Linked DNA regions of Arthrobacter crystallopoietes. The protein of the gene in region 1 interacts with the protein of each later gene in a pairwise test. Links are inferred from orthologs where the notes say so. Each region holds a gene or a part of one and is shown on either strand. Other genes may lie near its edges.

Region 1 (11,871 bases):
ATGCTGCCAGTTCGGAAGCTTTCCGGATCATCGGCAAGGAGATCAATCTCGGTTCGCCGAAGCAGCTCCAGACCGTCCTGTTTGACGAGCTGGAACTGCCCAAGACGAAGAAGATCAAGACGGGTTATTCCACGGACGCGGACGCGCTGAACGATCTGATCGCCAAAACGCAGCATCCGTTCCTGGTGCAGCTGCTCGCTTACCGGGATGCCAGCAAACTCAAGCAGACGGTCGAAGGGCTGAAAAAGTCCGTGGCGGAGGACGGCCGTATCCACACCACGTACGCGCAGACGGTGGCGGCCACCGGGCGCCTGTCGTCGAACAACCCGAACCTGCAGAACATCCCTGTCCGTTCCGAAGAAGGCCGCCGCATCCGCGAAGTCTTCATCGTGGGCGAGGGCTACGAAACGCTGCTCACGGCGGACTACTCGCAGATCGAAATGCGCATCATGGCGCACCTCTCCGGCGACGAGGGACTGATCCAGGCCTTCCGCCAGGGCGAGGACCTGCACAGGTTCGTCGGCGCCCACATCTTTGGCGTGGCCCCGGAAGAGGTCACCAGCGAGATGCGCGCCAAGGTGAAGGCGATGTCCTACGGCCTCGTGTACGGCCTGAGCTCCTTCGGGCTGTCCAAACAGCTGAAGATTTCGGTTGACGAGGCACGGACGCTGATGAAGGACTACTTCGCGCGGTTCGGCGCCGTCCGGGACTACCTGCGCGGCATCGTCGAGCAGGCACGCAAGGACGGTTTTACCTCCACGATTGAAGGCCGCCGCCGCTACCTGCCGGACCTGAACAGCGACAACCGCCAGTTGCGCGAAATGTCGGAACGCGCCGCCCTGAATGCGCCCATCCAGGGCTCGGCAGCGGACATCATCAAGAAGGCCATGCTCGGTGTCGATGCCGGGCTCAGAGCCCACAAGCTGTCGTCAAGGATGCTGCTGCAGGTGCATGACGAATTGGTGCTCGAGGTCGCCCCGGGGGAGCGCCAGATTGTGGAGAAGCTGGTGCGGGAGCAGATGGCGGCAGCAGCAGAGCTGACTGTTCCGTTGGACGTGTCGGTCGGAGTCGGCAGCAACTGGAACGAAGCCGGCCACTGATCCGGATGGCTGAAGCCGGCCGCTTGGGCCGGCTTCAGCGGTGCTGTCAGCACCGGCCCGACAGGGGCTGCGGCTCTCATATTTGTCTCATTTACTGGCGGTAGGGTTTCGCTGATCGTTGAAGCCGGCCATGCCAGGAGAATTCAATTGCTTTTCGGCCAACAGCCACCTGCCCGCACGGCCGTCCGCTTACTTCTGCTGGCTACAGGCCTGATCATGGCGCTGTTCGCAGCCGTGTTCGCCCTCCACTACGTGGTCCCACTGGAGGAAGCGAAGGAATTCGTGGACATCGGCGCCGAGGCCAACCTGCCTACCTGGTGGAACTCAGCGCTGCTGTTCCTGGTAACCGCGCTGGCGGCAACCTCCGCGCTGGCTGCGGACGGCAGGACACGCTTCTCCTGGACAGTAATTGCGGCGGCGGCCGCCTACCTGAGCCTCGACGAAGCAGCCCGGCTGCACGAGCGGCTCGCCCGGCCGCTCCTCGCCGCAGGGTTGGACACCCCGACCTACCCCTGGCTCGTGCTCGGGGCGGTCGTTGGGATTGCCGGCGCCATTGTGCTGTTCTTCGCCGGGCGGTCGTTGCCGCGGGAAACGGGACGGCGCCTCGCCGTGGGGCTGGGCTGCTACGGTGCGGGCGCACTGGGTGTCGAAGCGTTCAACGGCTGGATCCGTCAGAACGGCCCCGATTACGTCTTCTCCGCGGGGTTGATCCTGGAGGAAGGTCTGGAGATGTTGGGCTGCATCATCGCTGCCGGCGCCATCGCTGATTGCCTCGCGGGGCGGCTGCAACGGTCCCAGGATCTGGTGGAAGCCGAGAATGCCCACTAGGCTCGAAGACCGTGGACACCAACGCGGCTACCGCATCCTCGACTCTGCGGATTGAACAGTTCCCAGCGGATACTGAGGGCGGCATTCCCTCGTCCCGCTTCCAAGGCTGGTTCGACGCCGTCGACGCAGGTTTCCATGAAAGTTCTCCCGATGCGGCGCACCTAGCCGAATATGCGAAGGGCTACGCTGCGGACAACCGCGTGTTGTGGGGAGTTTACGACGACGAGCCCCGCCCCGGCGTGTGGAGTCCCGATATCCCGGTGGCCACGTACGCCACTATGGTCAACAGCATGAATGTCGGCGGCGGCCGCCTGCTCGATGCCCACCAGATCACCGCCGTGACGGTCCGGCCCACCCACCGCCGGCGCGGACTGTTACGCCGCCTGATCACCAGCGATCTCGAACAGGCTGCCCGCTCCGGTCTGGGCATCGCCGCACTCACCGCATCCGAAGCGACGATCTACGGGCGCTTTGGTTTCGGGGCAGCAACTTTTACCCGCGAGGTGGAGGTGGACGTCCAGGAGCGTTTCGGCCTCCGGACGCCGCCGGCCGGAACGGTCGAGATGGCGGACCCGGCCTCCCTGCAGCAGCTCGGGCCCGAGATCTTTGCCCGGTTCCACGCGAGTACTCCAGGTTCGGTGGCCCGGCAGTATGCCTATGCGAAGAGAATCTCGGGCCGATGGGGGCACGACAAACCGGAACCAGACAAATCGATCCGGGCGGCCGTTCACTACGACAGCAGCCGAACTCCCCAGGGGTACGTGAGCTACCGGTTCGCCGGTTGGTCCAAGGAACCGTACACGATGAAGGTCGTGGATCTGGTAGCAGCCACCGGGGAAAGCTACCGGGAACTGTGGCGGTATCTGGGCTCCATCGACCTGGTGCAGCGCATCAGCTGGTCCCTTGCCCCGGTGGAGGATCCGTTGCCGTGGGCGCTGCAGGACGGCCGGGGATACGCGGCCAAATCAGCCGAAGACGTGCTCTGGCTACGTATTCTGGATCCGGTCCATGCGTTCCAAGCGCGTCATTACGACGGTGAGGGCCGCCTCGCGCTGGAGATTGTTGATCCGCTCGGGCTGGCTGCAGGGCGGTTCTTGCTGGAGGCCGCCGGCGGAAAGGCACGGGTGCATCCACTGGCACCGGACGACGCGGTGGATCTGAGCGTTGACGTCGATGTGCTGGGTTCGCTCTACCTCGGCGGCGTCAGGGCCGGAACCCTCGCAGCCGCCGGCAGGCTGCCCGGTGCAACGGAGGACGCCATCGGAAAGCTTGAGCGGATTTTCACCACCAGGGCACAGCCGTACTGCATCACGCACTTCTGAGTAGCGCTTTGACCACAGTTGGCCCAAGCGGCTAGACTTATCGGGCGCGTAATGCGTACGCACTACCCTTTTATTAAAGTCCACCTCCGGACGGTCAAAAACCGCAAGGCTGCAGCTATTTTGTGCTGGTGCCGAACGTGGAGTCAAACCGTCCGGAACTAAGAAATCTATCCACATCGGAGCCCCTACTACATGACCATCACCTCCACCGAGAAGCCCGGTACCCCTCAGGTCGCCATCAACGACATTGGTACCGCCGAAGACTTCCTCGCTGCCGTCGACGCCACCATCAAGTACTTCAATGACGGTGATCTCGTCGAAGGTACCGTCGTCAAGGTTGACCGCGATGAAGTTCTGCTCGACATCGGTTACAAGACCGAAGGTGTCATCCCGTCCCGCGAGCTTTCCATCAAGCACGACGTTGATCCCGGCGAAGTTGTCGCCGTAGGCGATCAGGTTGAAGCCCTTGTCCTGACAAAGGAAGACAAGGAAGGCCGCCTCATTCTCTCCAAGAAGCGTGCTCAGTACGAGCGTGCCTGGGGTGACATCGAGAAGGTCAAGGAAGAGGACGGCGTCGTCACCGGTACCGTCATCGAGGTCGTCAAGGGTGGTCTTATCCTCGACATCGGCCTGCGCGGCTTCCTGCCCGCCTCCCTCGTCGAGATGCGCCGTGTGCGCGACCTGGCTCCGTACATCGGCCAGAAGATCGAAGCCAAAATCATCGAGCTGGACAAGAACCGCAACAACGTGGTGCTCTCCCGCCGTGCATGGCTCGAGCAGACCCAGTCCGAGGTCCGCTCCACCTTCCTCAACAAGCTGGAAAAGGGCCAGATCCGTCCGGGCGTCGTTTCCTCCATCGTCAACTTCGGTGCATTCGTGGACCTGGGCGGCGTCGACGGTCTGGTTCACGTCTCCGAGCTGTCCTGGAAGCACATCGACCACCCCTCCGAGGTTGTCGAAGTTGGCCAGGAAGTCACCGTCGAGGTTCTGGAAGTCGACCTGGACCGCGAGCGTGTCTCCCTGTCGCTGAAGGCCACCCAGGAAGATCCGTGGCAGACCTTCGCCCGCACCCACGCCCTTGGGCAGGTTGTTCCGGGTAAGGTCACCAAGCTGGTTCCGTTCGGTGCGTTCGTCCGCGTTGAAGACGGCATTGAAGGTCTGGTCCACATCTCCGAGCTGGCCGTCCGCCACGTTGAGCTGGCCGAGCAGGTTGTCTCCGTTGGCGACGAGCTGTTCGTCAAGGTCATCGACATCGACCTCGAGCGCCGCCGCATCTCCCTCAGCCTCAAGCAGGCCAACGAGGGCGTTGACCCGGAGGGTACCGAGTTCGACCCGGCCCTGTACGGTATGGCTGCCGAGTACGACGAAGAGGGCAACTACAAGTACCCGGAGGGCTTCGATCCGGAGTCCAACGAGTGGCTTGAGGGTTACGAGACCCAGCGTGCCGCTTGGGAGCAGCAGTACGCTGATGCCCAGTCCCGTTGGGAATCGCACAAGAAGCAGGTTGCCCAGCACCTGCAGGAAGACACCCAGGCTACTTCCGAGACCGGCGAATCCGCTGCAACCAGCTACTCCTCTGAGCCCGCTCAGACGGAGACCGCCAGCACCGGTGGCGGAACGCTCGCTTCGGATGAGGCCCTCGCCGCACTGCGCGAGAAGCTTACCGGCAACTAATTCCGCCTGCCCTAACGGGTAAGCAGACAAAAGAACCCCTGTCCTCGGACAGGGGTTCTTTTGTCTGCCGAACACCTCCTCTAGGGCCGGCGGGTACTGACCGTTACGGTGAACTTCGGGTTGCGGGCGACCTCGCGGGTCGGCCCGACCAGCCGGTTCAGAGCCTGCTTGTATGCGAGATGGCTGTTCCACACCGTCCACAGCTCGCCACCGGGAGCGAGCACCCGGCCGGCGTCGGCGAACAGCTTCAGGGCGATGCCGGCATGCACGGCGTTCCCGATATGGAACGGAGGATTGAGCACAATGAGTTCCTCGGAGGAGTCAGCGAGGGCGGACAGGGCATCGTCCCGCCGGACGGTCACGCGCGCGCTGACACGGTTTGCCTCCGCGGTTGCCCGGGCCGAGGCGACGGCGGACGAGGACTGGTCCGTGGCCAGGACAGCCAGGTCCGGGCGCGTGAGTGCGAGGTACGCGGCTATCGTCCCGTTGCCGCAGCCCAGATCCACGGCCCGCCTGGCAGCTCGGGCACCCGCCAGCGCCGGAAGCAGGAACCGGGTGCCCACATCGAGCTTGGCGCCGCCGAAGGTAGCGCCGAAGGCGACGATCCGCATCGGGGCCGGCAGCCCGACGTCGTAGACTTCCTGGAGCGGGAAACGGGTGCTGACCTCGGCGCGGGGCGCGGCCGCCGTCAGTACCCGGGCCTTCTGCCGGCCATGCCCGGCGCTCACCGACGAGAATGCCGTTCCCAGCACCTGGTTCATGGCGGGCGACATGTGTTTGTCGCGCCCGCCTGCGAGCACGGTCACGTCGGGCGCCGCCCCGACGGCGATGAAAGCTGCCGTTTCTTCAAGGGCGTCCAGTGACCTGGGCAGCTGCATCAGCACCAGCCGGGTGCCCGTAAACAGCTCCCGGCCCATGGCCTGGTGGGTAAAGCCTTCGAGTTCAAGCGCGCGGGCATTGTTCGCCAACGCCTGTTCGGCAGAGAGTGGATCCTGATGGACCCGCAGTCCCGTGAAACCTGCGGCGGCCAGGGACAGAGTCAGCGCCCCGTAATGGTCGTTGACCACGGCGATCTCGTTGCCCTGCAACCCGGCCAACACTGGGGCCGCCGTGTCGAGCAGCAGCCGGTCCGCCGCATCCGCCGCGTAGAGGTTCTCCGCCTCCACGTCGGGCCAGCGGCGCAAGCGAGCCAAGTCCAGTTCAGGCAAGATCCACCCACTCGGTGCCACGCGGCACGGCTGGTTCTCCGCCCGCGGTGAGCGAAGCAAGCTGCTCATGGAAGCGGGCCAGCACCTCGGGTTCGTCCGCACGGGCCACTTTGATATCGACTCCGGCCTCCCCATAGTCGCTGCCGAGCACGGTCACGCCTGCGGCCCGCAGTTCGTTCTCGAGCCGGCCGGCTTGGGCGTGCTCCGCAGCGACTGCATACAGCTGCATGCGCAGCCGCGGCACTAATCGAGTGGAAGCCACGGCCTGCGACACCGACTCCGAGTAGGCGCGCACCAGACCGCCGGCGCCAAGCAGGATACCGCCGAAATAGCGTACGACGACGGCCGCAACGTCGCTCAGGTCTGTCACCCCGGGCGCTGTCTCGCGTTTGGTCAGTGCTTCCAGCATCGGGAGGCCGGCAGTACCGGAGGGCTCGCCGTCGTCATTGGAACGTTGTACATCGCGATCCGGACCAAGGACAAACGCAGAGCAATGGTGCCGGGCATCGTGGAACTCCTTGCGCAGGCCAGCGACAAGGTCCCGGGCGGCTTCCTCGGTCTCAACGCGGCGAAGCACCGTAATGAAGCGGGAACGCTTGATCTCGATTTCGTGCCGGTGCTCGCCAGCAACGGTCGTATAGCTGGTTACTGTGGACTGGGAGGCAGGATGCACTCAACCAGCCTAGCGCGACGGTGTCCGCGCAGACGTGTACAAAGGGTCCTCTCAGCCGGTGCCAACCGTTGCTGCCTGCCTTGGCCGGTGGGAAAATGGCAGCCGGGGCGAGTATCGGGGAGGTTTCCAGCTGTGCTGGAACTGTATCTTCTGGGGGAGCAGCGGCTGGTCATTGACGTCAGCAGCAGTTCCTCGGTGCCTGTCTCCCGTCCGGTCGAGCTGTTGGCCTATCTGGCGTTACATGCCGGAACGCAGGTGCCGAGACAGGTCCTGGCTGGATTGTTCTGGCCGGATTCCACCAGCAGCCAGGCACTGACGAATCTGCGCAGGGAGTTGCACAACCTGAAGGGGATCATCGGAGATGCCGGATGCCTTGGCAGCCGCGGGGGGACACTGAGCTGGCAGGACACGGCAGGCTGCTGGACCGACGTGCAGGTCTTCAAAGCCGAGACCAACGCGGCGCGGCTGGCCTGGCAGGCGGCCAATTACCCGGCGTTCCTGGGCCACGCCCAGCAGGCGCAGGACCAATACCGTGGAACGTTGATGCCGGGCTGTTACGCCGACTGGATTCTGGAGCCGCGGGAGGAGCTGAAGCAACAGTGTGTACTGCTCTACGACCAGTCGGTCGAGGCCTGCAACGAGTTGAAGGAGCCGCGGCGCGCCGCGGTGCTGGCAGAGCAACGGATCCGGCTCGAACCCTTGGAAGAAAGGGGTTACCGGCAATTGATGGAAGTACAGGCACAGCTCGGAGACCGTGCTGCCGCAATGCACACCTTTCACCGCTGCGAGGCACTCCTGGAACAGGAGCTGGGCGTAGGTCCGGACCCGGTGACGCAACGGCTTTTCGACCGAGTGCTTAACAGCCGCGGACTGCTCCGCGCGGCCGGGGTCGGAACTGCGTCATCCCGCCCTGTGCGCAGTCCGCTGGTTGGTCGTCACCGGGAACTGAGGATTCTCGACTCTTCGTGGCAGGGGGCCGCAGCCGGGAAGGTCGGTTTGCTCCTCATCTCGGGAGACCCCGGGGTCGGAAAGACGCGTATGTCGGAGGAACTGGCCGCGCTGGCCCGCACGTCCGGCGGACTTGTGGCCCAGACCAGGTGTTTCAGCACACCCGGGCGGATACCACTGGCGCCAGTGGCCGCCTGGTTGCGCAACGATGCGTTCCGCTCTTCCCTCATGGCTATGCCTGCCTACTGGCGGGCGGAAGTGGCCCGTTTGCTCCCGGACCGGACCATGCCTGCATCGGCTCCGATTAAAGGCGAGGAGCAGGCCGGCAGCCGGGCCATGGTCGATGCCTGGCAGCGGCACCGGTTCTTCGAGGGCTTGGCCCGTGCGGTAACAGGAACCGGCAGGCCCGTGCTCCTGGTGCTGGACGATTTGCAGTGGTCCGATGCCGAGACGTGCTCCTGGCTGTCGTACCTGTTGGGTTCCGCCGGGCAAAGCGGCTTGCTCGTGGCCGCCACGTTGCGCTTCTCAGCGGCCGCCGGCGAACCGCAGGTGCGTGCATTTTTGCAGGGCCTGCGTGCGGCCGGACTGGTCACCGAACTGCCCCTGGAACCGTTGTCTGCCGCTGCGTCAGGCCTGCTCGCAAGCACTTTCAGCGAGCGCCGGCTGCCCGCCGAAGAAGCTGCCCTGGTCCATGCAGCCACCGGTGGCTATCCCCTGTACATTATTGAGGCCGCTCGCATCCTGCCGGAATCGCACCGGACGGAGGGGGAAGGCGCGGCAACGGAGCTCAGTTCCATCTTGTGGCAACGACTGAGCCAGTCGTCGGCGACGGCGCGAGAAATAGCCGGGTTGACCGCTGCCTTCGGCCGGGACATCACCCTGGACCTGCTGGGCGAAGCCTGCGACCAGGACGACGCCACCCTGGTTGATGCTGTCGATGAATTGTGGCGGATGCGTATCCTTGGTCCCCGTGCCGGCGGATACGATTTCACCCACGACTTGCTGCGTGCGGTGGCCTATGAACATGTCACTCCCGCCCGCCGCTGGCTGCTCCACCGCAGACTCGCGCAGGGTCTGGAACTGCTGTACTCGGATCGGCTCGACGTTGTTGCTCCGCAACTAGCTGAGCAGTACAGCCTGGGTTCCCGGCCCGATAAGGCGTTGCAGTTCTTCCGGCGGGCGGCCGACGCCGCCTCCGGCGTCTTCGCTAATGCGGAGGCTCTGAAGTTTTTCCGGCGATGTTTGGACCTGATCTCCAAGCTGCCTGCGGGAAAAGACCGTGACGAACGCGAACTGGATGTTCTGCGGTCCATGTCTCCTCCGGAAACCGCACTGTATGGCTACTCGTCCGGACAGCTGCTGGCCACCCTCGAGCGCACTGCCGAATTGGCCCAGCAATTACACCATCCGCAGGTTCTGCTGGCCGGCCTGATCGGTCTCTTCGCCGCACGATTCGTCCAGGGCGGGACAGCCGAGTCGTATCGCATCGGACACCGAGCGCTGGGGATGGCAGCAGCAGACCCGGACCTGTTGGGCCAGGCCCACTTCGCGGTGGCCGGGGCTGCACTCAGCCTTGGCAGGCCCAGGGAGGCCATGGAGCATTTCGCCCACTGTTACGAAAATGACCCGGGCGGATACTCCTTCATTCTGGGAACCAAACTGGAGGTCCACGCCATGGGATGGGCCTCGCATGCGCATTGGCTTGCCGGGGAAGAGAATGAAGCGGCGGAACTGTGCCGAAAAGCTCTTGCCCGCGCCCGTAGCTTAGAACACCCTTATACGCTTACCGTGGCGTTGTCCTACGTCGCAGTGTTCCACCAATTGCTAGGCGACAAAACCTCGATGGCGCCGCTCGTTGCCGAGTTGCAGGAGATTTGCCACCGGTACGATTTCGCCTACTACGGGCAGTGGGCGCGCATTCTGCAGGGTTGGGTCAGAGGGGGAGCTTCTGGCACGGCACAAATCCGCGCGGGCATCCGCGCGCTGCAGAACCAGGACGCGTTCGCCCGGATGCCGTATTGGCTTTCTCTGCTCGCCGGCAATCTCGCCGACGCAGGCGACGGGCAGACCGCCCGGTCCGTGCTGGATGCGGCACTCGCAGCAGGGCAGCAGCGCGATGACATGTGGTGGCTTCCCGAAGTTCTGAGGCAGCGGGCCAAGCTATCAGGAACGGCCGAGGCAAGAGAAATGCTGCAGCGGGCTCGGGAGCTTGCAACAGCCCAGGGAAGTTCCGCCTTGCTCGGCCGCCTCGACGCATAACGCTATTGCCTGAAGATTTAGGCAGGTGAAAACACGGCGCAGAGCACGAGCGGGTTTGTTGGCTTCCGTGATGATTCCGGGCGAACGCTCAACGAACGCCGGCGTCCCTACTCTGGAGCGTGCAAGGCAGTTCCGGGCTTCCGGGGCGCAGCTCAAGAGGAGAATTTCCGATGAACACGATGACTCAAACGGCCGGTCGAGCCGGCAGCGTCGCTCCGCCCTACGCGGAGTTGGCGACAAAATTGCGGGGCGCTCTCATTACCCCCGATGATGCCGGCTACGATGGTGCCCGCGCCGTTTACAATGCAATGATCGATCGCCGTCCGGCGGCCATAGCCAGAGTCGCCGACGCCGCCGACGTGGTGCAGTGCGTGAATTTTGCGCGAGTGCATGGAGTGGAACTGGCGGTACGCGGTGGCGGGCACAATGCCGGCGGACTGGGCGTCTGGAACCACGCACTGGTGATCGATCTGGGTGCCATGCGAAGCACGACGCCCGATCCCGCAGGGCACAGGGTCCGGGTGGACGGCGGCTGCACCTGGAGCGACGTGGACCATTCCACCGTCGCCTTCGGCATGGCAACGCCGACCGGTTTCATCGCCTCCACCGGTGTGGGCGGACTGGCGCTCGGCGGCGGCATCGGTTATCTGTCGCGCCGCTTCGGGCTTACCGTGGACAACCTGCTCAGTGCGGACGTGGTCCTCGCGGACGGGCGGCTGGTCACTGCGGACGAGCACAATTATGCTGACCTGTTCTGGGCCCTGCGCGGCGGCGGCGGCAACTTCGGCGTCGTTACCTCTTTCACCTTCCGATGCCACGATATCGGCGAGAACGGCACCATCATCGGCGGTCCGGTGCTCTATGACCTGGCAGACACCGCCGCTGTGATGCGGTGGTACCGCGAACTGTTGCCGTCCCTGCCGGAGGAACTCAACGGCTGGCTCGGTCTGATCACCATTCCGCCGGCACCGCCGTTCCCCGAGGAGCTCTGGGGCCGAAAGTCTTGTGCCATCGTCTGGTGCTACACCGGTAGCCATGACAAGGCGAACGACGTCCTGGCACCCGTCCGCGATTTCGGCGCGCCGCTGGTAGTGGGCTTGCAGGAGATGCCGTTCACCGTCCTGCAGTCAGCGTTCGACGGACTCTATCCGCCCGGGCTTCAGTGGTATTGGAAAGCGGACTTCGTTCACGAGATTTCAGACGAAGCGATCGGAATCCACGAAAAGTACGGCGCGTCGCTGCCTACCGGGCATTCGACCATGCATCTGTACCCGATCGACGGCGCCGCGGCACGCATCCCGGAAACTGCCACGGCGTTCGCCTACCGTGGTGGCGGTTGGGCAGGGGTCATTGTCGGTGTCGACCCGGATCCGGCCAACGCACAGCTCATCACCGATTGGGCCAAAGCATATTGGGAGGAGCTGCATCCGACTACTGCCGGCGGCGCCTACATCAATTTCATGATGGGCGAGGGCGAGGAGCGTATCCGTGCGTCCTATCTGGACAACTATGACCGGTTGGCACAGATCAAGGCTAAGTACGATCCGCAGAATCTGTTTCACATCAACCAGAACATTTCACCGGCGGCGGCTGCGTAGCAACAGCCGGAGCTTGCACGCGGTCTGGCTAGACTGATGCTGTGCTTAAGGTCGGTCTGACAGGCGGCATTGCCGCGGGTAAATCCCTAGTGGCGCGGCGGCTGCGTGAACGCGGCGCGCTGCTGATCGATGCCGACGTGCTCGCTCGCGAAGTAGTCGAACCGGGGACGCCCGGCTTGCAGGCCGTGGTGGAGGCGTTCGGGAAAGAGATTCTGACCGACGACGGCGGACTGGACCGTCCGGCGCTCGGCGCTGCTGTTT
Region 2 (12,352 bases), 1.2 Mb from region 1 along the record:
ATACAACGCGACGGATCCCGTGGGTTCCAGCCTGGTTTGGTCCTCCAGCGACGTACGGTGGATCGAGTCCAGCGCCGGGAGCTGATACGCCAGCGACTTCCCGGACGCGGTACCTGTGGCAATGATTGTGTGGCGGCCGGCATGGGCCGCTTCCGCGGCGAGGACCTGGTGCCGCCACGGCTGGTGCATGCCCACGGTGGCATAGGCATTGACGACATCCGAGTGGGCCCAATCGGGCCAGGGTTCGTGGATGGCGTCCCGGGCAGGCAATTCGCGGACGTGCATGAGCTGTTCGGGGTCCGGACCGGAGCCGAGCAGGGGGATCAGGGAATCATGCAGTGCCACCCGAATATTGTGTCACCTGCCGGAAGCAGACGGCGCCGCTGCCCACCCGAGCAGCCGCCACCAGGAAGGAAGGCAGGGCGTACTTGTCAGCGGTGGGGCTAAGCGGCGTCCGAGGGCTTGAGGATCAGGACATCGCACACCGTGTCCCAGCCCAAGTGCTGGTACAGCATGCGGCCGTCATGCGAGGCGATCAGCAAGCCAGTTTCCACTAGATGCTCGAACGCTGAAGCCGCCAGGGCGCGCATGATGTGGGTGGCTAGGCCGCGGCGGCGAAAGTTGTCATGGGTCTCGATGTGGTCGAAGACCGCGACACCATCCACCACAGCCATCACGCCGTGGGCCGCTTCCTCCTCGCCGTACATGACGCGGGCGCGGTGCACGTTGCCGTCCCGATCGATGAACGTCTTGAAATCGGGGTCCCGGTACCAGGGATCCTCGGCGTCCTGTTCGGACATGTCGGTGACCATCATGGACTGGTCGCTGTGATGGACCCTCAGCCCGTGCTGCGGCGCCAGCATATGGTAGCGCTGCGGATCACGGGTCAGTACGGTGAGCATGCGCTTGGGCGATTCGAGCGTATTCCTGGCGAGATCCGCGAACTCCTCGTCGCCGGGCTCATAGGCAAAGAACTCCCAGTCGCCCGTCTTGTCGGCGAGCACGATGGCCGGATGCCCGGCTTCGCGAGCCGGGGAATAGCCGCGGCAGGCTGACCAGCCGGCAACCCACGCCGGGAGCAAGTTATCAGGTACGTCTGCGGTGAAATCGAGGCCCATAGGTAGACAGTACCGAACCAACAGCGTGGGCGGCATCCGAAGTAGATGACAACAAGGTCACAATAACCGGTTTGCCATCTGCGCTTACCCTTAAATACGTGGCTGTAAACCGAATTGTGCTTTATTACGCGTTCACCCCCTTGCCGGACCCCGAAGCGGTACGGCTGTGGCAGCGTGCCCTTTGCGAAAAACTGGGACTGCGGGGCAGGATCCTGATCTCCGCGGACGGCATCAACGGTACCGTCGGCGGGGAAATCGGTGCGGTCAAGCAGTATGTGAAGGCCACCCGCGAGTATCCGGCGTTCAAGAAGATGGACATCAAATGGTCGGAAGGTGGTGCCGAGGACTTCCCGAAGCTGAGCGTAAAGGTCCGTGACGAAATCGTGTCCTTCGGCGCACCAGGAGAGCTCAAGGTCGACGAGAACGGCGTGGTCGGCGGCGGGACGCACCTGAGGCCGGAAGAACTGCACGAGCTGGTCGAGGCCAAGAAGCAGGCTGGCGAGGATGTGGTCTTCTTTGACGGCCGCAACGCGTTCGAGGCGCAGATCGGCAAGTTCAAGGACGCCATAGTCCCGGATGTCGCCACCACCCACGACTTCATCAAAGAGCTGGAATCCGGCAAATACGATGACCTCAAGGACAAGCCCGTGGTGACGTACTGCACCGGTGGCATCCGCTGCGAAGTGCTGTCCTCGCTCATGGTCAACCGCGGTTTCCAGGAGGTTTACCAAATGAAGGGCGGCATCGTCCGCTACGGCGAGACATTCGGGGACGCCGGGTTGTGGGAAGGCTCGCTCTATGTCTTCGACAAGCGCATGCACATGGAGTTCACGCCCGAAGCGAAGACCATCGGCGAATGCGTCCGCTGCCAAGGTGCAACGAACAAGTTTGAGAACTGCTCGAATCCGAGCTGCCGCAACCTCACCCTGTATTGCACCGAGTGTGCGTCGAACCCCGAGACCCTCCGCTGCCCGGACGGCTGCGCCGCCTAAGAGAGAGGCGGCCGGTTTCGGCGCCGGTTCCAGCTCCCGCGCTGCGTCCGGGACAGGCTTGAGTGCCGGCTGCTAGGCCTCCACAGGTAGCTCGCGGGCGGAACCGGTGGATTCCATTGGCCCGGCTTCGGGCCACAGCCCGCCGGAGGCGTCCTGCGGCTCGGTGACCTCTTCTTCGGTCTTGAAGATCCGCAGGCCGCGCGCCTGGTAGTTGGCCAGCGCCGACGGCCCGTCCAGCGAGCAGGTGTGGACCCATACCCTGCTGACGGGTGCAAAGCGTTCCCACCGGGCGTCCAGTTGCCACGCCTGCTGGATCCCTTCCGTCAGCAGCGCGCCGCCGAACCCTTCACCGATGAACTCCGGGAAGAGCCCGAAGTACACGATCTCTACTTCGGTGCCCGCCGCGCCGGGACGCCCCATCAGTTCCACGTAGCCGGCCGGGGCGCCTTCCACCAATAGCACCCAGGTCTCGGAACCCGGAGTGCGCAGTACTTCGTCCCACTGGGCGCGCGTCAACGCAAGGCGATCCGACCAGTTCCAGCCGCTGCCGACAGACCGGTAGAGGAACTTGCTGAACTCGGGACTGATGCTGCGGACCTGTTCGATCCGGGTACCCGGCGCCAGCGGGCGCGATCCCGGAACCAGCTGCTCGGGCGCAGTCTGCTCCAGATAGGTGGTGGTAACAAGCATGCGCCCATTTAACCATTCCTGCTCCGCGCCTAGACTTTGAGGCGTGACTGAGTTCAATACCGGCAACATTCCGGACGCCCCGCAGAGTACGGATCTGCAGCTGATGGCTGCCCTGGCCAAGGACCTGACGGCGCTGGATTACACGGTGGACGGGGTCCAGCAATTGCTGGGCGACGAAGCCTACGAGGCCTTGGACCGGGACCAGTTGATTCCGGCCCAGCTGGTAACCGATCGCGAACTTGACGCTGCCAGGTCCAAGCCGTTGGCCGCCGTCGTACGTTTGTGGCTTCTGGGCGGGACGCTGGAACGCGACCAGCTTACATCGGCCTTTCCCGCCGTCACGCCCGAAGGGCTGCTGGCACTGGGGCTGATCAACAACGACGGCGGACGCTTCCGTCCCGCCGTTGACCTCCGGCCGTATGCGTTCGACGAAACGCAGCTGTGGGTGGCCAGCGACCTGGGTGCGCACCAGGCACCCGGGGTGCTGCGGCGGGACCACGTGCTTGGGATCGGGCAGGCCTCGCTGACGCTGGCGCAGTTGACTGTCCGCGCGCCGGTGGAACGTGCGCTGGATCTGGGCACGGGCTGCGGCATCCAGCTTTTCCACCTGCTGGGCCACGCGCGGCATGTGACGGCCACGGACATCTCGGAACGCGCCTTGGCCTTTACCCGCTTCAACCTGCTGCTGAACGCGGGCGCACTGGATCTGGATCCGCAGAACCTTGCCGAGCGGGTCAGCCTCCGGCTGGGCAGCCTGCTCGACCCGGTGGCTGGCGAGCACTTCGGGCAGGTCGTGAGCAATCCGCCGTTCGTCATCACGCCGCGCACCGAGGAGACTGCCGATGAGGAGCAGTTCACGTACCGTGACGGCGGACTGCCCGGCGACGACATTGTCTCCACGCTGGTCCGCCGCCTGCCCTCGGCGCTGGACACAGGCGGGATGGCGCAGATGCTGGGAAACTGGGAGATTCCGGCCGGTGCCGGTTCCTGGCATGACCGGCTCGAAGTCTGGCTCGATCCGAAAACCGAGGCTTGGGTGATCCAGCGCGAACAACTCACTCCGTCGTCGTATGCACAGACGTGGCTGCGGGACGCTTCGGAAAACCGGGATCCGGGTCTCTACGGCCGTTCCTATGCAGCGTATCTGGAAGATTTCGCTTCCCGTGATGTGGAGAGCGTGGGGTTCGGCATGATCTGGCTGCGGCGCAGCGAAAGCGCCGCCCGGCTGCGCAGGTTCGAGGAAATCGGCTACGCGATCGAGCAGCCCATCGGGCCGCATCTGGCCGCCGCCGTCCACCGGCACGATTGGCTCGAGGCACACGCGGAGGACTTCGCGGACCAGCGGCTGCAGCCAGCCGAGGACGTCACGGAGGAACGCCATCAGCGCCCGGGGGCAGAGCATCCGGGCGTGATCCTGCTGCGGCAAGGAGCGGGCTTCCGCCGCACCAATTTGATGAGTTCCGAGCTGGCGGGCTTCGTCTCCGCCAGCGACGGTGAACTGACAGTCGGCCAGCTGGTGGCTGCGCTCGCAGCCCTGCTGGAGAGGCCGGACGCGGAATTCTCCGAACAGCTCACCTCCGAGGTGCGCAATCTCGTGGCGGACGGCTTCCTCGTTCCTGCCGCGGCGTAGGTGCCTCAATCGTTGCCATTTCGCAAGTGAACCGGCTCACTGCCGCGCTCTGAAGGGCACTAGACTTACCTTCCATGACCAAAGGTGCAGCGCCATTTACCGACCCAGCGCCCGGCGAAATTTCCGGAGCCGGGGCGCCGGCGGGCTCGGGGGACCGGGTCAACATTTCAGATGCGAGGGCCATCCGGGCGCTCGCCCATGCGGTGCGCCTGAAAGTTATCGAGGAACTATTCGATACGCAGCAGCCGGCCACGGCCACCGAGCTGGCGCAGCGGCACGGACTAACGCCGAGTGCCATGAGCTACCACTTGCGGGCCTTGGAGAAGTGGGGCTTCGTCAAGCGCAGCGCCAACCAGGGCGACGGCCGGGAGCGGCACTGGCAGGCAGCCGCGGGACGGCTGGATGTCACCTCGGTGGCGGACAGCCGGGCGGCAACCCTCGGCGTCGTCGATGTTGAGCTCAACGACCTGCGCCAGCGCCTCTCCAAGTACGTCAAGCGGGACAAACAGGCGCCGAACCCGGACACCTGGCGCCAGGAGGGCCACCTCGCCGCGCTGAGCACCGGCCGCTTTTATCTGACAGAGGAGCAACGCGCGGATCTGGGCCGCCGGATCGGCGAGATCCTGCTCGAGTTCAGCCCCACCACAAATCCCGAAAACCGGGGCGAAGACGCCCAAAAGCTGTACTACGTATTCTCTTTCCTGCCCGGGGATATCGACGACGCGTAGAGCTCCCGCCGGCCCCGTGCCTGCACCCGATTTTCTTCGTTGTGCCATTCTTGGGGCTAACCTAGAGCTGGCAGCTGTCCCGGATACTTCGGGGACAGGATGCATCTGCCGCACCGCCACAGCAATTGACGTAGGAGAATCGTGCCACCCAAGGCCCGCGAAAAAACCGGTATGAAACTCGTCATTGTCGAGTCTCCTGCCAAGGGCAAGACTATTGCCGGGTATCTCGGCGAGGGTTTTGAGGTCACGGCCTCAATGGGCCACATCCGGGACCTGCCGCAGCCGTCGGACCTGCCGGCCGAGCTGAAGAAGACTTCGGTGGGCAAATTCGCCGTCGATGTCGAGAAAAACTTCGAACCTTACTACGTGGTTTCTGCGGACAAGAAGAAAAAAGTCGCCGAACTCAAGAGCCTGCTCAAGGACGCCGACGAGCTCTACCTCGCAACTGACGGTGACCGCGAGGGCGAGGCCATCGCGTGGCACCTGCTTGAGGTGCTCAAGCCCAAGGTCCCGGTCCACCGGCTGACCTTCCCCGAAATTACCCGCGAAGCCATCCAGCGTGCCCTGCAGGAAATGCGCGATGTGGACACCGATCTGGTGGACGCGCAGGAAACGCGCCGCATTGTGGACCGGCTCTTCGGCTACGAACTGTCCCCGGTGCTGTGGCGCAAGGTCAAGGCCGGGCTCTCTGCCGGGCGCGTCCAGTCCGTGGCCACCCGCCTGGTAGTCGAGCGCGAACGTGAGCGCATGGCCTTTCGCTCCGCGTCCTACTGGGATCTGCTGGCCACGGTCGAACCCGAGGATGCTGCCAAGGGCGGCGCGTTCAAGGCGAAGCTCGTTTCGCTTGACGGCTCCCGCGTGGCTACCGGAAAAGACTTCAACGACGCCGGTGTGCTCACCGCCAAGTCCGCGGTGCACCTCGATGAGGCGGCTGCTTCGTCCCTCGCCAACGGTCTGCGCACCGCGGAGTTCGCCGTCCGTTCGGTGGAGAACAAGCCGTACACCCGGCGCCCCGCCGCGCCGTTCACTACCTCGACGCTGCAGCAGGAATCTGCCCGCAAGCTGCGTTTCTCGGCCCGGATCACCATGCAGGTGGCCCAACGCCTGTACGAAAACGGCTACATCACGTATATGCGTACCGATTCGCCGGCGCTGAGCGACCAGGCCGTCAACGCGGCACGCCGCCAGGCCTCGGAGCTGTACGGCCCGGAGTACGTACCGGATGCCCGCCGCGTCTACAAGGGCAAGGACAAGAACGCGCAGGAAGCCCACGAGGCCATCCGTCCTGCCGGCGACTCCTTCCGTACCCCGGGCCAGGTCCGCAGCCAACTCAGCAGCGACGAATACAAGCTCTATGAACTGATCTGGAAGCGCACCGTTGCCTCCCAGATGGCGGACGCAAAGGGCTCGACCTCCACCGTTCGCCTGGGCGCCGTTGCTCCGGACGGCCGGGACGCGGTCTTCTCCGCTTCCGGTACCGTCATCACCTTCCCCGGCTTCATGGCCGCCTACGAGGAAGGCAAGGACGCAGCCCGCGATGAGGACGACGACGCGGCCACCGGCCGCCTGCCGCAGCTCGCCGAAAAGGACGCGCTGAAGGCCCAGGACGTTGCCGCCGTCGGACACGAAACCTCCGCCCCGCCGCGCTACACCGAAGCCTCGCTGATCAAGACGCTGGAAGAGCGTGGCATCGGCCGGCCGTCCACCTACGCGGCTACCATTTCCACCATCATGGACCGCGGCTATGTCAGCACCCGCGGCTCAGCTCTGGTTCCTAGCTGGATCGCGTTCTCCGTGGTCCGCTTGCTGGAAGAGCACTTCCGCGACTACGTGGACTATGACTTCACGGCCGCGCTCGAAGAGGACCTGGACCGCATCGCCCGCGGCGAGGCGAGCCGGGTGGACTGGCTCGACGGGTTTTACTACGGGGACCGCAAGGAAACGGGCCTGAACACCATCGTCAACGACCTGGGCGAAATCGATCCCCGGGAGATCAACTCGATCGAAATCGCCGAAGGAATCACCCTGCGCGTGGGCAAGTTCGGCCCCTACCTGGAGCGCGCCGCCGTGCTCGATCCGGAGACCGGAGAGCTGGCCGACCCGCAGCGTGCAAACGTTCCGGACGATCTCGCACCGGACGAGCTGACCGCCGAAAAGGCCGTGGAACTGATGGATAACCAGGGCCCGGGCGAACGAGAACTGGGGCAGGATCCGGAGACGGGCCGGACCATTGTGGCCCGGGAGGGCCGTTACGGCGCCTATGTCACCGAGATCATTCCGGAGCCCACGGCCGAGGAGCTCGCGAACCAGCCTGTGGAGTACTACAAGAACGGCAAGCCCAAGCCGCCGAAGAAACCGGTCAAAGTCAAGCCGCGCACCGGTTCCCTCTTCAAGTCCATGACGGTGGAGACTGTCACGCTGGAAGACGCCTTGAAGCTGATGAGCCTGCCCAGGGTGCTGGGTACGGATGCCGAAGGCAACGAGATCACCGTGCAGAACGGCCGCTTCGGCCCGTACCTGAAGAAGGGTACGGACTCGCGTTCCATCGGTTCGGAAGACGAGATCTTCACCATGACGCTGGAGCAGGCGCTGGAGATCTACTCCCAGCCGAAGCAGCGCGGCGGCCGGACCGCTGCGCCGCCCTTAGCCGAGTTCGGCACGGATCCCGTCTCGGAGAAGAACATCGTGGTTAAGGACGGCCGTTTCGGTCCGTACATTACCGATGGCGCGACCAATATTACGGTGCCCCGTTCGATGAGCATCGAGGAGCTGACCCGCGACCAGGCCATTGAACTGCTGGCCGAAAAGCGTGCCAAGGGTCCGGCCAAAAAGCCCGCCGCCCGGCGCAAGGCCACGGCCAAGAAGTAAGGGACAAACAGCCGTGCTTTCAGCCGACATAATAAGAGCATGCGTCTAGGCGTCCTCGATATCGGTTCGAACACCGTCCACCTGTTACTGGTCGACGCCCATCCGGGCGCCAGGCCCGTTCCGTTTGCCTCGCACAAGCGGCCGCTATCGCTGGTGGCCTATCTGGATGGCGAGGGGAACATCAACGAGGACGGCCAGCAGGAGCTGATCGGGTTCATCCGGGAGGCGTGGGCATTCGCCGGCCAGCACAGCGCCGAGGACATGCTGGCTTTCTGCACGTCCGCTATCCGGGAGGCTGCCAACGGCGACGCCGTGCTGGCCCGCGTGCAGGCTGAAACCAACGTCGCCCTGCAGGAACTGACCGGCCCGCAGGAAGCGGCGCTGACCCTGGTCGCGGTCAGGCGCTGGTACGGATGGGGCGCCGGCACCATTCTGGATCTGGACATCGGCGGCGGCTCTTTCGAAATGGCCATCGGACATGATGAACAACCGGATGTGGCGGCATCGGTTCCGCTTGGCGCCGGACGGCTGACCCGTGACTGGCTGCCATCCGATCCGCCCAGTGCCGGCAGCGTCAAGGACCTGCGGCACTACATCAGGGAAACCCTTGCGCCGGCCGTTCAAGAGTTCGACGGCGCGGGGTTCCCGGATCTCGTCGCCGGCACTTCCAAAACGTTCAGGTCCCTGGCCCGCATTACAGGAGCAGCTCCGTCCGCGGCCGGACCCTACATCCGGCGCGAACTACGCCGCGAGGATCTTTCCCTCTGGACCCAGAGGCTTTCCGCGATGCCGGCCAGCGACCGGGCCAACCTGCCCGGGGTTTCACTGGTCCGCGCCCCGCAGCTCCTGGCCGGGGCACTGGTCGCGGAGGCGGCGATGGAGATGTTCAACATCAGCTCGATGGTGATCTGCCCGTGGGCCCTGCGCGAAGGACTCATCCTCAAGCGCTTCGACCATCTGCTGTACGACAGCGATGCACCGGTGCGCCCTGTGGGGACTGCCCTCGTCCAGAAGGCACTGGAACCTGCTCCGGCGGTCGAAAGGCTGGACAGAGCGATACCTTAGCCAGCTGCTGGTTAAAGAGAAGGTGCCGGCACAGCCTGCGGACGGTTGGGGGAGACATCCGCGGGTATTGCCGGCACCGGACCAGGAGACCCGGTCCATAATCACTCGCACCTTCATGAGGTAGTAATTAAGGTAGGTTTCCTTGTTGGGATATCGCCTTTAAGATGCTGGGAAAAGACTGTGAATCGGTCCCGACACAGAAACATGCCGGGGCCGGCGGCTGCGTGATTCAATGGCAACATGACTGCGCAGACTACTGAAACCACCGGCCGGATCGTCTTTCTGGGATGCGGTTCCATGAACGAAGCGGTGCTCGCGGGCCTGTTGGCCGCCGGCACTCCTGCGGCGAATGTGACCGCGACGGTCCGCCGGAGCGAGCGGGCGGAAGAACTGCGCAGCCGCTACGAGGGTTTGACCGTGCTGGCCGAAACCGAGGACGCGCAGGCCAATCTCAAGGCGGTGGAGAGTGCCGCGCTGGTGGTGCTGGGGGTTAAGCCGGTCGGCATCGTCGACTTGTGCCGCAGCATCGCGTCCGCCCTGTCGCCGCAAACCGTGGTCCTCAGCGTTGCGGCCGCGGTCACGATCGCCACTATGGAGGCCGCGCTGCCCGAGGGCCAGCCGCTCGTGCGCACAATGCCCAACACACCGCTAAAGGTGGGCCGGGGTGCCGTCGGGCTTTCGGCCGGCAGCAACGTTACCGAGGATCAGCTGGCGGCGGCAGCCGCGGTGTTCTCCGGGGCAGGCACCACGGTCATCGTTCCGGAAGGGAACCTCGACGCCGTTTCCGCCGTCAGCGGATCGGGCCCGGCCTACGCCTTCTACCTTGCCGAAGCCATGGCGCAAGCAGGCGTGAAGCTTGGCCTTGATCCGGAGCTGGCCATGGCTCTGGCCCGCGATACGGTTGCCGGCGCCGGCGCTATGCTGGCCCAGGAGGGGGCGGACCCCGTGGCGCTGCGCAAGGCGGTCACCAGCCCTAACGGCACCACCGAACGCGCTATCGCCGCCTTCGACGAGGCTGGGTTGCCGGATATCATTGCCGCCGGTGCACGTGCGGCTGCGGAGCGCGCAGCGGAGATTTCCCGCGAACTCGCCTGAGGGCTACGGCCGCGCCGCGAACCGCTCGAGCAGATCCACATGGCCTGACACGATAAGCATGTCCCGGCTGGACACTTTTGTCTCGGGCCGTGCGTAAGTGAAATCCTCGCCGGGAGACTTCACGCCGACCACGGTGATGCCGTACTTGGAGCGGACCCCCGACTCGCCGAGGGTGAAGCCCTGGGTCTCCTTCGGCGGGTACATCTTCACGATCGCAAAACCGTCGTCGAACTCGATGAAGTCCAGCATCCGTCCGCCCACCAGGTGCGCGGCGCGGCGGCCGGCGTCGGCCTCCGGGTAGATAACATGGTTGGCGCCGATGCGGGTGAGGATCTTGCCGTGCGAGGCCGTAATGGCCTTGACCCACAAGTGTTCGATACCCAGATCCACCAGATTGACCGTGATCAGCACGGAGGACTCGATCGAGGTACCCACACCGACGACGGCGGACGTAAAGTCCTGAGCACCGAGCTGGCGCAGCGCGTCGATGTTGGTGGCGTCGGCTTCGACGATGTGGGTCAGCTGGCCGGACCATTTCTGGACCAGGGCGGGGTCGCGCTCGATGGCCAAGACCTCCCGGCCCTGCTTCACCAGCTGCTCGGCCGTGGCCGCGCCGAAGCGGCCCAGGCCCACCACCAGCACCGGAGCGTTGTGTGCCGGACGGTTGCTGTTCGACTTGTCAGCCAATGATCGGCCTCTCTTCCGGATAATGGAACAATTGTCGGCTTTCACGCAAGGCTAGCGCGGAGGCCAGCGTGATAGTACCTACGCGGCCTGCGAACATCAGGGCCGAGAGGATGTACTTGCCCTCAGGGGGCAGTTCGGCGCTGAGGTTGGTGCTCAGCCCGCAGGTTGCGAAAGCCGAAATGACTTCGAACAGTATGCGGTCCAGGTCCTCATCGGTCATTGACAGCAGCATGCCGGCAGCCACGGCCACGAAGGTAGCTCCCATGACGATAACGGAGATCGCCACGCGCATGGCACCCTCGGGAATTGTACGGCCGTAGGCGTTAACGTCCCTGTTGCCGCGCGCCTCCGCGGCAATCGCAAGGAAGACGATGGCGATTGTGGTTACCTTGATGCCGCCGGCCGTCGAGGCTGAGCCGCCGCCCGCAAACATGAGGGCATCCGTGAGCAGCATGGTCGGGGAGTCCATGGCGTTTTGGTCTACGAGGTTGAAGCCGCCCGAGCGCATCATCACCGAGGCGAAAACCGCGTGGATGCCTTTGTCGGTGGGGGAGAGTCCCCCGATCGTATCCTCGTTCTGCCATTCCATGAAGCCCCAGGCTATGGCCCCGAGGAGCAGCAGGAGGGACGTGACTTGAACGGTGAGCTTGGTGTGCAGATTCCACCTGCTGAACCGCCAGCCGCGTTCCAGCAGGACCATAACAACGGGGAAGCCCAAGCTGCCTAGAAATACCCCGATCATCAGGGGAGTAAGAATCCAGAGGTCTTCTTCATAGGGCACCAGACCGTCGGAGTGCGGCGTGAAGCCCGCGTTGTTGAATGCGGAGATGGAGTAGAAGACGCCATGCCAGACAGCTTGTCCGAAGGATTCGCCCAGAATGATGAACCGGGGGATGAGCATCAAGGCCAGCGCCAGTTCGATGAGCACCGACGTGGTGATGACGATCCGCAGCAGCGTGCCGACTTCGCCGAGCCGGCCGGCATTGTTCATGGCCTGCTGGGCAATCAGTTTTCCCCGGACGCCCAGCCGTTTGCTCACCATCAGGGCCAGCATGGAGGCCAGCGTCAGGGTGCCCAACCCGCCGATGAAGATGGCGAGCAAGATAATCGCCTGGCCGAAGAAGGTCCAGTGGGCGGCCGTAGAGACAACCGTCAGGCCGGTCACGCACACGGCCGAAACGGCTGTGAAGAAGGCGTCGTGCAGCGGCGTAATGTTCCCGTCCGCAGCGGCGCCGGGCAGTGACAACAGGCCCGTGAAGACGAAGATAACGCCGGCGTAGACAATAAGGGCCAGCCGCGCCGGAGAACTGTTGGCGACGCTGTCGACAAAATCGCGGATCCTCAGCAGGAAAGAAAGCTTCCCTTGCTTCCGATCCTGCCGACTGAACGGCTGGTTTATTGTCATACGGTTCGCTTCTGACGGGCTGGTAGGTTTCCTGGCGGGTTTGGGGACTTGGTCCTTGCAGTAGTAAATCATCT

Evidence for each region.
Region 2: the proteins of J5251_RS14285 (region 1) and topA interact in binary tests that used the Escherichia coli proteins (3 or more experiments, as listed by UniProt). The link is inferred for Arthrobacter crystallopoietes from one-to-one orthologs.

What each region holds. Positions count from the first base shown.
Region 1 is NZ_CP072014.1:3,111,359-3,123,229, forward strand. Bases 4,966-7,733 are described here. They hold J5251_RS14285 (YigZ family protein), read right to left. Parts: upstream 6,806-7,733; coding sequence 6,125-6,805; downstream 4,966-6,124. Other genes in these bases: J5251_RS14280 (class I SAM-dependent methyltransferase), read right to left, coding at 5,005-6,132; J5251_RS14290 (AAA family ATPase), read left to right, coding at 6,938-7,733. Outside these bases: polA (DNA polymerase I), read left to right, coding at 1-1,100; J5251_RS14265 (hypothetical protein), read left to right, coding at 1,317-1,928; J5251_RS14270 (GNAT family N-acetyltransferase), read left to right, coding at 1,940-3,250; rpsA (30S ribosomal protein S1), read left to right, coding at 3,443-4,924; more of J5251_RS14290, read left to right, coding at 7,734-10,012; J5251_RS14295 (FAD-binding oxidoreductase), read left to right, coding at 10,183-11,610; coaE (dephospho-CoA kinase), read left to right, coding at 11,652-11,871.
Region 2 is NZ_CP072014.1:4,325,401-4,337,752, reverse strand. What follows is about bases 4,978-8,226. They hold topA (type I DNA topoisomerase), read left to right. Parts: upstream 4,978-5,299; coding sequence 5,300-8,026; downstream 8,027-8,226. Other genes in these bases: J5251_RS19965 (Ppx/GppA phosphatase family protein), read left to right, coding at 8,066-8,226; J5251_RS19975 (ArsR/SmtB family transcription factor), read left to right, coding at 4,978-5,158. Outside these bases: J5251_RS20000 (DEAD/DEAH box helicase), read right to left, coding at 1-345; J5251_RS19995 (GNAT family N-acetyltransferase), read right to left, coding at 444-1,118; J5251_RS19990 (rhodanese-related sulfurtransferase), read left to right, coding at 1,217-2,110; J5251_RS19985 (GNAT family N-acetyltransferase), read right to left, coding at 2,183-2,800; J5251_RS19980 (DUF7059 domain-containing protein), read left to right, coding at 2,904-4,430; more of J5251_RS19975, read left to right, coding at 4,505-4,977; more of J5251_RS19965, read left to right, coding at 8,227-9,091; proC (pyrroline-5-carboxylate reductase), read left to right, coding at 9,332-10,186; J5251_RS19955 (potassium channel family protein), read right to left, coding at 10,190-10,828; J5251_RS19950 (TrkH family potassium uptake protein), read right to left, coding at 10,866-12,278. UniProt on the Escherichia coli protein: Releases the supercoiling and torsional tension of DNA, which is introduced during the DNA replication and transcription, by transiently cleaving and rejoining one strand of the DNA duplex.